3 regions of the Streptomyces sp. NPDC058274 genome follow, and region 1 is predicted to be linked to each of the others. Evidence: riboswitches for the same ligand, from Rfam matches in the RefSeq annotation. Region 1 holds a riboswitch; each other region holds the start of a gene.
What was found. Region 1 has a riboswitch for S-adenosylmethionine ahead of ACFVYF_RS37460 (glutathione S-transferase family protein). Riboswitches for the same ligand answer to the same signal wherever they lie in the genome.

Region 1 (3,900 bases):
GGCGCTGGAGTTCGGGCACCAGGCCCCGCGTGATCGCCGGGAGGTCGTCGCCGGTGACGGCGGGCCGCAGCCGGAAGCCGGACAGTCCTGCCTGCGCCAACTCTTCGATCACATCAGCGAGTTGGGCGGGCGAGCCGGTGAACACCCGTGCGTCGCTGGTGTACGGGTAGCCCGCCAGGCCATCCAGCCGGTCCCGGCGGGCCGCGGCCGCCGCGGGGTCCTCGTCGAGGAACACCACCAGGTCACCGAAGAGATGCAGCGGCTCCTTGGCCCGGCCTGCGGCCGTCCGAGCGGCGTGGATCGCGGCGGCGACGGCTCGGGCCTCGGCGGGGTCGTGCGGGGTGACGTAGCCGATGTCGGCGGACCGGGCCACCAGCTCGAAGGGGGCACCGGAGACCGTCTCGTGGGCCGACGCGCTGACGATCGGCTGGCCCTGCGGCGGCCGGGGCGTGATCGAGGGCCCCTTGACACTGAAGTGCCGGCACTCGAAGTCGATGTAGTGCAGCTTGTCGCGGTCGATGAAACGGCCTGTCGCGGTGTCCCGGATCTCCGCGTCGTCCTCCCAGCTGTCCCACAGCCTGCGCACCGCCTCGACGTAGTCCCCCGCCTCCTCGAAGAGGTCCGCGGTCAACTCCCGTACGGCCGGGGTGTCCAGGTCCTCGATGCCGAAGCCGGGGATCGTACGGCGGCCGAAGTGCGCGGCCTCGTTCCGGCGGGCCGACACCTGGACGCGCAGTCCGGCCCGGCCGCCGCTGACGTAGTCCAGGGTGGCGATGGCCTTGGAGATGTGGAACGGCTCGGTGTGGGTGGCGACCACGGTCGGAACGAGGCCGATGTGCCGGGTCAACGGGGCGATCCTGGCGGCGACCAGCGCCGCGTCGAGGCGGCCGCGCACCTGGTCGGTGCGCCCGTCGGGCTCGGTGAAACGGGACGACTGGAGGCCGAGGGAGTCCTCGATCGTGACGAAGTCGAGCAGTCCGCGCTCGGCCTCGGCGACGAGGTCGGCCCAGTAGCCGGCGGTGAGGAGGTCGCGGGGCCGGGACGCGGGCTCGCGCCATGCGGCAGGGTGCCAGCCGGCGCCGTCGAGCGCGACGGCAAGGTGCAGCGGGGAAATCGGGGACACGGCGGAGTGCCTTCCTGGTCGACCACGGGAGATCGCCGGCCCTCATCCGGTGAGGCCGGCGGCGGGAGAACAGGTCAGGGGCGACAGAGCGCGCCGGCCACGCGCAGCAGATCGATGTGCGCGCGGGAGTAGAGCCGGATTCGGCGACCCGGGCGTACGGCGGCGACAGGCCTGCGGGAGACGGGCGGCATGCCGCTCATCGCTCCCACCTCCGCTCCGGTCCGGTGCCCTGTGACTCTCGCAACCGCGGGGCCGCGCACTTTGTTCCGGCGGCGCCGGACAACTGTCGGCCACCGATCGCACGGACCACCTGGTGACCTGTTCCGGCGGCGCCGAACGGCTGTCGGCCACCAGTCGTACGGACCACGCGGTGAGGCCCGGAGGACCACGTGGTGGGACACGGCAAGGACCAAGTGGCGGGATTTCGCGGCGAACCACGGGCGTGACGTCGCGGAGGACCACGGGCGCGACGTCGCGGAGGACCACGGGGTGAGACTTCGTGGACGCCTTCTTGACGCCCTCACGGAGCGCCACGACACTGACGGGGACGGTCACGATTGTCAGCGCCCCTCGGCAGGGTTTCCTGCCGGTGGTCATCGGCCCCGGCCCGCTGGCAGGCAACCCTTCCACCGCGACGGGGTGCCCCGGGTGACGACCGGGTTCCGCCGGTGCGGCGGGACAAGCGTGGTCTCGCGTCTCGCGAGCCCCGAGTGCGAAGCCGGTGGGAATTGCCCAGGAACTGCTTGACGAGACGCCTGCACATCGATCTGTTGCGTGTCTCCAGCGCGTACTAGTCCGACCGATCCGGACCGGTACGAAAGCGCAGTCACTCCGTTCCGTCGCGGCGCCCACAAGGCGGCCGGGACTTTCGCAATCCCGTGGAGAGTCATGCCCGAGACCATGTCGCACACCTCCAGCACGGGCGCGTCCTGTGCCGGCACCGCCGGCAGCGCCCTCACCTCCGCCCCTCGCACGTCCGGCACAGGCAGCGCCGCCTGCGCCCCGGCGCCGAGCGCTCCGGCCCCGTGCACTCCGGCCGCATACGCACCGGCCCGCCGGCTGCCGGGCCAGATCGGCGCGGTCCCCCGGCCCCGGGGCACCTCGCCGGCCGGCCGCGCCGAGCACAACCGGATCGGCGTCGACGTCGCCGGCGGCTTCTACCCCGCCCCCCACCGCTATCAGCTGTATCTCTCCGCGGACTGTCCGCTCTCGCTGCGTGTCTCGCTGACCCTCGGCGTCCTGGGTCTTGAGGACTCGGTCGCCACCACACTCCTCGGCCCTTCCGCCGACACCCCGGACGCGTTCGCCGCCCTGCGCGGGGCCTACGAGGCCACCTGGCACCACTACGACGGCCCGTTGACCGCTCCCGCGCTGTGCGACCGCTGGACCGGACGCGTCGTCAGCAACGACACCCCCGACATTCTGCGCGACCTCGCGGGCCTGGCGGCCGGCCGCAACGGATCCGGTGTCCCCGTGCTGCGCCCGCCGGCCCTGACGGAGGACATCGACGTCCTCCGTGAGCTCCTGGACACGGACGTCACCCCGGCCGCACGGCCGCACCGGCGGACGGCGGCACTGGAGCTGCTGGACCGTCGACTCGCCGCGACCGCCTACGCGTTGGGCGAGGAGCTCACCGCGGCGGACATCGACCTCTGGGTGGCCCTGGTCCACCTCGAAACCCCCGACGCCGTGTCCCCGTACGCACATCTGCCGCATCTGCGGGACTACGTGCGACGCCTCGACGCCCACCCGGCGTTCCGCGGGAGGGTGGCACGCCCGGATCACCAGGTGATCTGACCGGCCACGATCAGCCCGGAAGAGTCGCGGGGTTGGCGGCAGCGCCCTCCGTGTTGAGCAGGACGACCGTCGAAGCGGGGCCGATGCCCAGGGCCGTACGACGTTCCGTGGCGTCGTGGCCGGTGAGCGCGGCCCTGGCGCCGGCCAGCGAAGCGGCGCCGCAGGGGCCGGCGGAGACACCGAGGGCGGCCAGGTCGCCGGCGGCACGGAAGGCGGCCGCGTCCGTGACGGAGACCGCGGCGTCCAGGCCGTCCCGCAGCCGGGGCCACGCGATGCTGGACGGCGTACCGCAGTTCAGGCCCGCCATCGCGGTACCGCCGGTGGTGACGCTCACCCGTTCACCGCGCAGGAGGCTCTGCGTCACGCACGCGGCGGCGCCGGGTTCCACCGCGAGCAGCGCGGGCGCCCGTCGTTGCGCGGGCCGGCTGCGGTAGTGGGTGACGACGGCCTGGGCCAGCGAGCCCACTCCCACGGGCACGGCGACGAGATCGGGCCCGGTGACCGCGGCGGCGGCGAGTTGGCTGTCGATCTCGGCGCAGAGGGTCGAATAGCCCTCGACGATCCAGCCGGGGACGCGTTCGTAGCCGGGCCAGGCGGTGTCCTGGACCAGGACCGCGTCCGGGGCGGCGGCCGCCTCGGCCGCCAGGCGTACGGCGTCGTCGTAGTGGCCGGCGACCGGGGTCAGTTCGGCTCCTTCGGCGGCGATGGCGCGCGCGGCCTCCGGATGCACGCCCTCCGGCACGAAGACATGGGCGCGCAGCCCGAACACGCGGGCCGTACGGGCCACCGCGCGGCCGTGGTTGCCGTCGGTCGCGGTCACCAGAGTCACCGGCCCCGCCGCGTACGTGCCGATGGCGGCTGCCCGCTCCGCGAGCGTCCGGTGCACCGCCCAGGCCGCACCCAGCACCTTGAACGCGGGCAGCCCCAGCCGCGCCGACTCGTCCTTCACGAAGACCCGGCCGACGTCCAACTCGGCTGCG
Region 2 (3,900 bases), on a different contig from region 1:
CAGGTGGTAGTCCTGGACGAGGACGGAGGCACCGGACGCCGCCTCGTCGGCCAAGGCCTCGGCGAAGGCGCGGTTGTAGGTCTCGTACGAGGCCCACTGGCGCCGGAACTCCGCGTCGAAGACCGGCTCCAGCGGAGTCTGGTACAGCATGTGGTGGACGAACCACAGCACCGAGTTCGCGATGCCGTTGTACGCGTCCGCGTGCACCTCGGCGTCGATGTCCAGCATCCGCACGCCGTCCTCGCCGACCCCGCGCCGCACCGCCTCGCGGTCCCCGTCGCCGAGCGCGGCGCACACCCACAGCGCGCCCGCGTCGGGTCCGATCGCGGACAGACCCGAGACCAGCCCGCCCCCGCCGCGCTTGGCGTGGAGCGAGCCGTCCTCGCGTACGTCGTAGGAGACAGGGCCGCGGTTGGAGGCGACGAGGATCTGGTGGGCGCCGTGCGTGGAAGCCATAAGCCTCAACCTAGCCCGGCTCGGAAACGCTCAAACGTACGGGCCGAGTAAGGCGAGACCGTATACAACCGGCGGATTTCGTCACGGAGCGTGCCCGGCGCTCCGGTCAGGCCACTCTGCGTGTCTGGTACTCCCTGATGTCCACCATCGGCGGCCGTTCCTCCGTGTCCACGGAGTAGGTGCGGGGCTCGAAGCCGTCCTCGCCCCGCTCGAACTGGGTGAGGGCGGGGCGGATCAGATGCCCGCGGGCCAGCCGCAGCTGCGCGGTCCGGTAGATCGCGGCGGCCATCCGGCCCAGCGCCTGCCCGTCCTGGTGTCGGTGCTTGCGGACGCCGACGTCGACCTGGGCGAGCGAGTCGAGGCCCACCAGGTGCAGGGCGTCGACGAGCATGCCCAGCTCCACGCCGTACCCGACCGGGAACGGGAGCTGTTCCAGCAGGGAGCGGCGGGCGGCGTACTCCCCGCCGAGCGGCTGGACGAACCCCGCCAGCTGCGGCCAGTGCATGTTCAGCAGCGGGCGCGCCATGAGCTCGGTGACCCGTCCGCCCTGGCCGGCCGCCGAGCCCAGCGGCCGGTCGTACATGGCCTTGACGAGGTCCACGCCTGGGTCGGTGAGCAGCGGCCCCACGATTCCGGAGACGAAGTCCGACGAGAACTCCTTGAGGTCCGCGTCGATGAAGCAGACGATGTCCCCGCTCGTCACCAGCAGCGACCGCCACAGGACCTCGCCCTTGCCGGGCACGGCCGCCAGTCGCGGCAGGATCTCGTCCCGGTGGACCACGCGGGCGCCCGCCGCGGCGGCCACCTCCGAGGTGCGGTCCGTCGAACCCGAGTCGACCACGACGATCTCGTCGACGAGCGGGATCTGCTGCATCAGATCGTGGCGGATGACGGCGACGATCTCGCCGACGGTCTCCTCCTCGTTGAGCGCGGGCAGCACTACGCTGACCGTCGAGCCCGAGGTGCGTTTGGCGGCGATGAGCTTGTGGAGCGGGCGGTCGGTCATGGCCCAGGAGCGGGTGCTCAGCCAGCGCTCGACTTCTTCCAGCACAGTCTGCGGCTCCTCACTGTTCGATCACATGGTCCTTCAGGTATGTGATCCATCTCGCGGTTCGGACGACTATCTCAACTGTCCTGGCCTTCGGTTACAGTCTTGAACAACGCGGATGACCATCGCATGTCCTGGCTCGTCCCCGTGCACTACCGAACAACAACCGAATACCGCTCATCCAGAGGGGCAGAGGGATACGGCCCGTTGAAGCCCCGGCAACCCTCCAGTCGGTTCTCGTCACTGATCGCTGCTGATCAGTTCCGCGAGGCTCCCGACTAGGGAAGGTGCCAAATCCGTCTCACGGCGAAGTGCGCCGTGAGGAAGATGAGGAGAAAGGGCCTCGCCTCCATGGCTGCGCAGACAGTTGCAAGCACCACGAACTCCGCCACCGCCGCGAACTCCGTCGATCTCGGTCCCGCCGCGGCTCTCTCGTGCCGTGAATGCGGACACCGTGTGCCGCTCGGCCCGGTCTTCGCCTGCGAGGAGTGTTTCGGCCCGCTGGAGATCGCGTACGACTTCTCGGGCCACGACACCGAGGAACTCCGCAAGCGCATCGAAGCGGGCCCCGCGAACATCTGGCGCTACGCGCCGCTGCTGCCCGTCCCCGCGGACGTCGCCGAGAAGCCGAACATCAACCCGGGCTGGACCAAGCTCGTCCAGGCCGACAACCTGGCGCGCGAGCTGGGTGTCGACTCCGGCAAGCTCTTCGTCAAGGACGACTCCGGCAACCCGACGCACTCCTTCAAGGACCGCGTCGTGGCCCAGGCGATCGAGGCCGCCCGCGCCTTCGGCTTCACCACCCTCTCCTGCTCCTCCACGGGCAACCTGGCCGGCGCCGTCGGTGCCGCCGCCGCCCGCGCGGGCTTCCGCTCCTGCGTGTTCATCCCGCACGACCTGGAGCAGGGCAAGGTCGTCATGGCCGCGATCTACGGCGGCGAGCTCGTCGGCATCGAGGGCAACTACGACGACGTGAACCGCTTCTGCTCCGAGCTGATCGGCGACCCGGCCGGCGAGGGCTGGGGCTTTGTCAACGTCAACCTCCGGCCGTACTACGCGGAGGGCTCCAAGACCCTCGCGTACGAGATCTGTGAGCAGCTCGGCTGGCGGCTGCCCGACCAGCTGGTCGTCCCGATCGCCTCCGGCTCCCAGCTCACGAAGATCGACAAGGGGCTGAAGGAGCTGATCGAGCTCGGTCTCGTCGAGGACAAGCCGTACAAGATCTTCGGCGCCCAGGCCGAGGGCTGCTCGCCGGTGTCCGTCGCCTACAAGGCCGGGCACGACGTCGTACGGCCGCAGAAGCCGAACACCATCGCCAAGTCGCTCGCCATCGGCAACCCGGCCGACGGGCCTTACGTGCTCGACATCGCGCGGCGCACGGGCGGTGCGGTGGAGGACGTCAACGACGAGCAGGTCGTCGACGCGATCAAGCTCCTCGCGCGCACGGAGGGCATCTTCGCCGAGACGGCGGGCGGCGTGACCGTGGGTGTCGCGAAGAAGCTGATCGAGAACGGGCTGCTGGACCCGACGCTGACCACCGTCGTCCTGAACACGGGTGATGGTCTGAAGACGCTGGACGCGGTGGCCGGCACGGGGCTGACCGCGACGATCCGCCCGAACCTCGACTCCTTCAGGGAAGCTGGGCTCGCGTAACGGCCGTTGTCCGTCTGCGGCCGGTGGGGGCCGGCCGCGCCCGCGCGGCGGAGCCGCATGTTCAACGCAGTCCCGCGCCCTTGGAGGGGCGCCATCCGACCGGAGGTCACAAGGCATGAGCGTCAACGTCCGCATCCCCACCATCCTGCGCACCTACACCGGTGGCAAGGCCGAGGTCCCCGCCGAGGGTGGGACCCTCGGTGAGGTCATCGCGGACCTGGAGAAGAACCACACGGGCATCGCCGCGCGCGTCCTGGACGACCAGGGCAAGCTGCGCCGCTTCGTCAACGTGTACGTGAACGACGACGACGTCCGCTTCGAGCAGGGCCTGGAGACGGCTACGCCGGACGGTGCGGGCGTCTCGATCATTCCGGCCGTGGCCGGCGGCTGCTGACGGGCTGAAGGCCGGACAAACGGCCGCGGCGCCGGTCCGACCACTAAGAGTTCACCGAATTGCCCTCTCCGTGAGAGAAACGGAGGGGGCAATTCTGCATGGTTGAGCGCGGTACAGTTGGGGAAGCCGCTTCTCCTTTCATGCCGGGCGCATATGAGCCTTCGCTCGGTGCCCGACAAGAAGTCGCCAATATGCCCGGTATTTTTGCGCCGATTACGGCATTTATGGGGCCCGACTTGCCCTGAATATGTGCAAATTCTCCACATATTCCCGATCGGGCTTGCCCAGAATTCTCGTCCGATTGACCTGTTGCAGACGGCAGTTGGACAGATACATTCAGCCGCGGTCG
Region 3 (3,900 bases), on a different contig from region 1:
ACGACAACTCGGGACCGGGGGTCGCCTATCTGGCCCACCTGGTGGGGTTCTCCGTGGGGTTCCTCTACGCGTGGGTGCGCTTCGGCCGGGCGGCTACAGTGAAAACCCCAGCGACGGCCCCCGAGGGAGAAAAACAGCCGTGATCACCGCGATCGTGCTCATCAAGACCAGCGTGGACCGGATCCCCGAGATCGCGGAGTCGATCGCCGCCCTCGAGAGCGTCAGCGAGGTCTTCTCCGTCACCGGCACGTACGACCTGATCGCCATGGTCCGCGTCAAGGCGCACGACGACCTGGCGGACGTCATCCCCGGCAGCATCAGCAAGATCCCGGGCGTCGAGGGCACCGACACGCACGTCGCGTTCCGCACGTACTCCCAGCACGACCTGGAGGCGGCGTTCGCGATCGGCCTCGACTCCTGAGCCGGGACCTGCCGTGAACGCCGCCTCCGGGCGCTGAGCTGTTCTCGCGAGACGGTCTCCGGGACCTCAGACGGCGGGCACGCAGCGCCCGTCCTCGGTCCGGTACTGCCAGCGCGCACCGTCCCGCACGAGCTCCTTCACAGCGCGCACGAAGCGCTCCACGTGCTCGTCCGGGGTGCCGGCGCCGAAGCTGACGCGGATCGCGTTGAGGGACTTCTCACCGGGCGCGGCCTCGGGGGCACCGCACTCGCCCTGGCTCTGCGGGTCGCTGCCCAGCAGCGTGCGCACCAGCGGGTGGGCGCAGAACAGACCGTCGCGCACGCCGATGCCGTACTCGGCGGACAGGGCGGCCGCGAAGTGCGAGCTGTTCCAGCCCTCGACGACGAAGGAGATGACGCCGACCCGCGGGGCGTCGTCACCGAAGAGGGACAGGACACGCACCTCGGGCACCTCGGCGAGGCCCGCGCGGACCGTGTCGATCAGATACCGCTCGCGGGCCACCAGGGTGTCGAAGCCGGCCTCGGTCAGGGCCTTGCAGGCCGACGCGATCGAGTGGACCCCGATGACGTTCGGCGAACCGGCCTCGTGACGGGCGGCACTCTCGTGCCACTCCACGTCCACTCCCCCGTCCTGGCGCCGCGAGACCTTGCGGCTGGCGCCGCCGCCCGCGAGGTACGGCTCCGCCTCGGTCAGCCAGTCGGCGCGGCCCGCGAGGACACCGGAGCCGAACGGGGCGTACAGCTTGTGGCCGGAGAAGGCGACCCAGTCGACGTCGAGCTCCCGCACCGACACGGGGTGGTGCGGGGCGAGCTGCGCGGCGTCCAGGACGATGCGCGCACCGTGCGCGTGGGCAGCCGCGGCGAGTTCACGCACCGGCCACAGCTCGCCGGTGACGTTCGAGGCACCGGTGACGCACACCAGGGCCGGGCCGTAGGGGTCGCGGTCGGCGAGCGCGCGCTCCAGGGTCGCCACGGCCTCACCGGGCGTCCGCGGGGCGTTCAGGTACGTCACCCGGGCGTCCCGCCAGGGCAGCAGCGAGGCGTGGTGCTCGGTCTCGAAGACGAAGACCTGGCAGTCGGCCGGCAGCGCGGCGGCGAGCAGGTTCAGCGAGTCGGTGGTCGAACGAGTGAACACGACCTGGTCGTTCTCACGGCAGTCGAGGAACTCGCCGACGGTCCTGCGGGCGTTCTCGAACAGGTCGGTGGAGAGCTGGGACAGATATCCGGCCCCGCGGTGCACGCTGCCGTAGTACGGGGCGTACGCGGCCACGTCGTCCCACACCCGCTGGAGGGCCGGCGCGCTGGCGGCGTAGTCGAGCGCGGCGTACGTGACTTCGCCGCCGGTGACGAGCGGGACGGTGACATGCCGGCCCAGAACCGGCAGCGGGGCACAGACGGACGGGTCGGCGGCAACGGTGGAGACAGACATGGCGAACTCCCGTATGAGGCAGGCGAAATCACCACGCGAGCGGGTACGGAACGTACGGCCGGCTCGGCGCAGAAAAGGTGAAAGGGGTATGCGGAGGCGGGGCTCTACGCCCTATCGCATTCGCTTGCTCACAGAAGGCTCCCTGAATGACCAGGACCCCTGGGCTGTAGCCACTCGGAAGAGGGCGAGGGGTCCGCGCTTGCCGCAGACCTCGCTGCCTGCGGCCTGGTCTTCACCCGGGGCACCCCGCCACGGACGGAGGGTTGCCGGACAGCCGGCCGGGGCCTGATGGCTGTCGCTCATGACCTGCCCAGCATCTTGCCACATGATCGTCCCGTCGCAACCCCGTGTCCGGATGCCGGGACGACGACGGCCCGGCCGGCTCGGGGGCCGGCCTCTTGGGCCCTGGGGCCCGGGTACCGCAGGCAGCCACGGCGGCCGGGCCGAGCCGGCGCCCCCCGTAAGGCCGAGCCGGCGCCCCCCGTACGGCCGAGCCGGCGCCCCCGTACGGGCTGAAGCGGGCGGGGGCCGCACCCCCGCCCGCCACGGGCGCTACGCGTTCGTGGCCGCCACCCACCGCTCGAGAGCCCGCTTCGCGGCCCCCGAGTCGATGGCCTCCGCCGCCTGCTGCATCCCGGCGTGGATCTGCTCGGCGAGCGACCCGTCGCCCGGCGACAGGGCGACCAGCGCAGCCGCGGAGTTCAGCAGCACCGCGTCCCGCACCGGCCCCTTCTCCCCGTTCAGCAGCCGGCGCGCGACATCCGCGTTGTACGACGCGTCGGCGCCCCGCAGTGCCTCCACCGGGACCAGCTCGATCCCGACGTCCCGCGGATCGAAGCTCTCCTCGTGGACCTTCCCGTCGCGTACGACCCACACCTTCGACGTCGACGTGGTGGTCAGCTCGTCGAGGCCGTCGTCGCCGCGGCAGACCAGCGAGGAGTTCCCGCGCTCGGCGAAGACTCCGGCCACGATGGGCGCCATCCGGAGATCGGCGACACCGACCGCCTGCGCCTTGACCCGCGCCGGGTTGGTGAGCGGCCCGAGGACGTTGAAGGTCGTCCGGATCCCCAACTGGCCGCGTGCCGCCGCCACATGACGCAGCGCCGGATGGAACTTCACCGCGAAGCAGAAGGTGATCCCGGCCTCCTCGGCGACCTCGGCGACCCGCTTCGGGGTCAGCTCCAGGTTGACGCCGAGCTTCTCCAGGACGTCCGAGGCGCCGGACGCGCTGGACGCGGCCCGGTTGCCGTGCTTGACGACCTTGGCACCCGTGCCGGCCACGACGATCGCCGACATCGTGGAGATGTTGACGGTCTTCGCGCCGTCGCCGCCGGTGCCGACGATGTCGACGGTCGGCCCCGGCACCTCGATCACGTTGGCGTGCTCGTACATCGTCCGGACGAGCCCGGAGATCTCCTCGACGGTCTCGCCCTTGGCACGCAGCGCCACCACGAACCCGGCGATCTGCGCGTCCGTCGCCTCGCCCCGCATGATGCGGTCCATCGCCCAGGCCGTGTCGTCCGCGCTCTGGTCACGGCCTTCGAGAAGGCCGTCCAACACCACGGGCCAGGAGCGGCCCGCCGCGATGCCGCCTCCAGCGGGGGTCACAGCACTCATATGCCGCTCCTGGGTTCGTAGACACGTACAAGAAGACACGTACACGACGTGTAACAAGCAGGGTCCACCCTATCCAGGCCCAAGGACGGCAAAGAGCCCCGTCCATGCAATGGACGGGGCTCCAGCCGTGGCGGTCAGCGCGGACCGGTCAGGTGATCAGTGGTGGCCGTGGCCGCTCGTGATCTCCTTGTACTCCTCGACCGTGGGCTTGGGGATCTGGCTGTCCTCCCCGTAGAAGCCCTCGCTCAGCTTGGCGCGCAGCTTCTGCGAGCCCTTCACCTTGCGCTCGACACCGTTCTCGTCGACCGCGGGGCCGATCTGGGCCGGCTGGTACTGCTCGTGCGCGGTGAGCGTGTGCAGTGCCTCCTGGCTGAGCGGCTCGTGCACCTCGATGAACTCACCGTGCGGCAGGCGCTTGATGATGCCCGACTCGC

Region 2: it holds a riboswitch for S-adenosylmethionine, as region 1 does, so the genes downstream of both, thrC (threonine synthase) here and ACFVYF_RS37460 (glutathione S-transferase family protein) in region 1, are expected to answer to the same signal.
Region 3: it holds a riboswitch for S-adenosylmethionine, as region 1 does, so the genes downstream of both, ACFVYF_RS02180 (aminotransferase class V-fold PLP-dependent enzyme) here and ACFVYF_RS37460 (glutathione S-transferase family protein) in region 1, are expected to answer to the same signal.

What each region holds. Positions count from the first base shown of each region.
Region 1 covers NZ_JBHVXW010000035.1:26,199-30,098, reverse strand. Annotated here, with positions in the region: gene ACFVYF_RS37470 (LLM class flavin-dependent oxidoreductase) at 1-1,123, opposite strand, end outside; gene ACFVYF_RS37465 (putative leader peptide) at 1,198-1,323, opposite strand; SAM riboswitch class IV at 1,673-1,814, shown strand; gene ACFVYF_RS37460 (glutathione S-transferase family protein) at 2,012-2,920, shown strand; gene ACFVYF_RS37455 (diaminopropionate ammonia-lyase) at 2,931-3,900, opposite strand, start outside.
Region 2 covers NZ_JBHVXW010000016.1:149,677-153,576, forward strand. Annotated here, with positions in the region: gene ACFVYF_RS27475 (trehalose-6-phosphate synthase) at 1-456, opposite strand, end outside; gene ACFVYF_RS27480 (glucosyl-3-phosphoglycerate synthase) at 563-1,507, opposite strand; SAM riboswitch class I at 1,679-1,838, shown strand; gene thrC (threonine synthase) at 1,856-3,157, shown strand; gene ACFVYF_RS27490 (MoaD/ThiS family protein) at 3,273-3,551, shown strand.
Region 3 covers NZ_JBHVXW010000001.1:476,061-479,960, forward strand. Annotated here, with positions in the region: gene ACFVYF_RS02170 (rhomboid family intramembrane serine protease) at 1-143, shown strand, start outside; gene ACFVYF_RS02175 (Lrp/AsnC family transcriptional regulator) at 140-421, shown strand; gene ACFVYF_RS02180 (aminotransferase class V-fold PLP-dependent enzyme) at 488-1,849, opposite strand; SAM riboswitch class IV at 2,040-2,156, opposite strand; gene trpD (anthranilate phosphoribosyltransferase) at 2,402-3,466, opposite strand; gene ACFVYF_RS02190 (cytochrome bc complex cytochrome b subunit) at 3,623-3,900, opposite strand, start outside.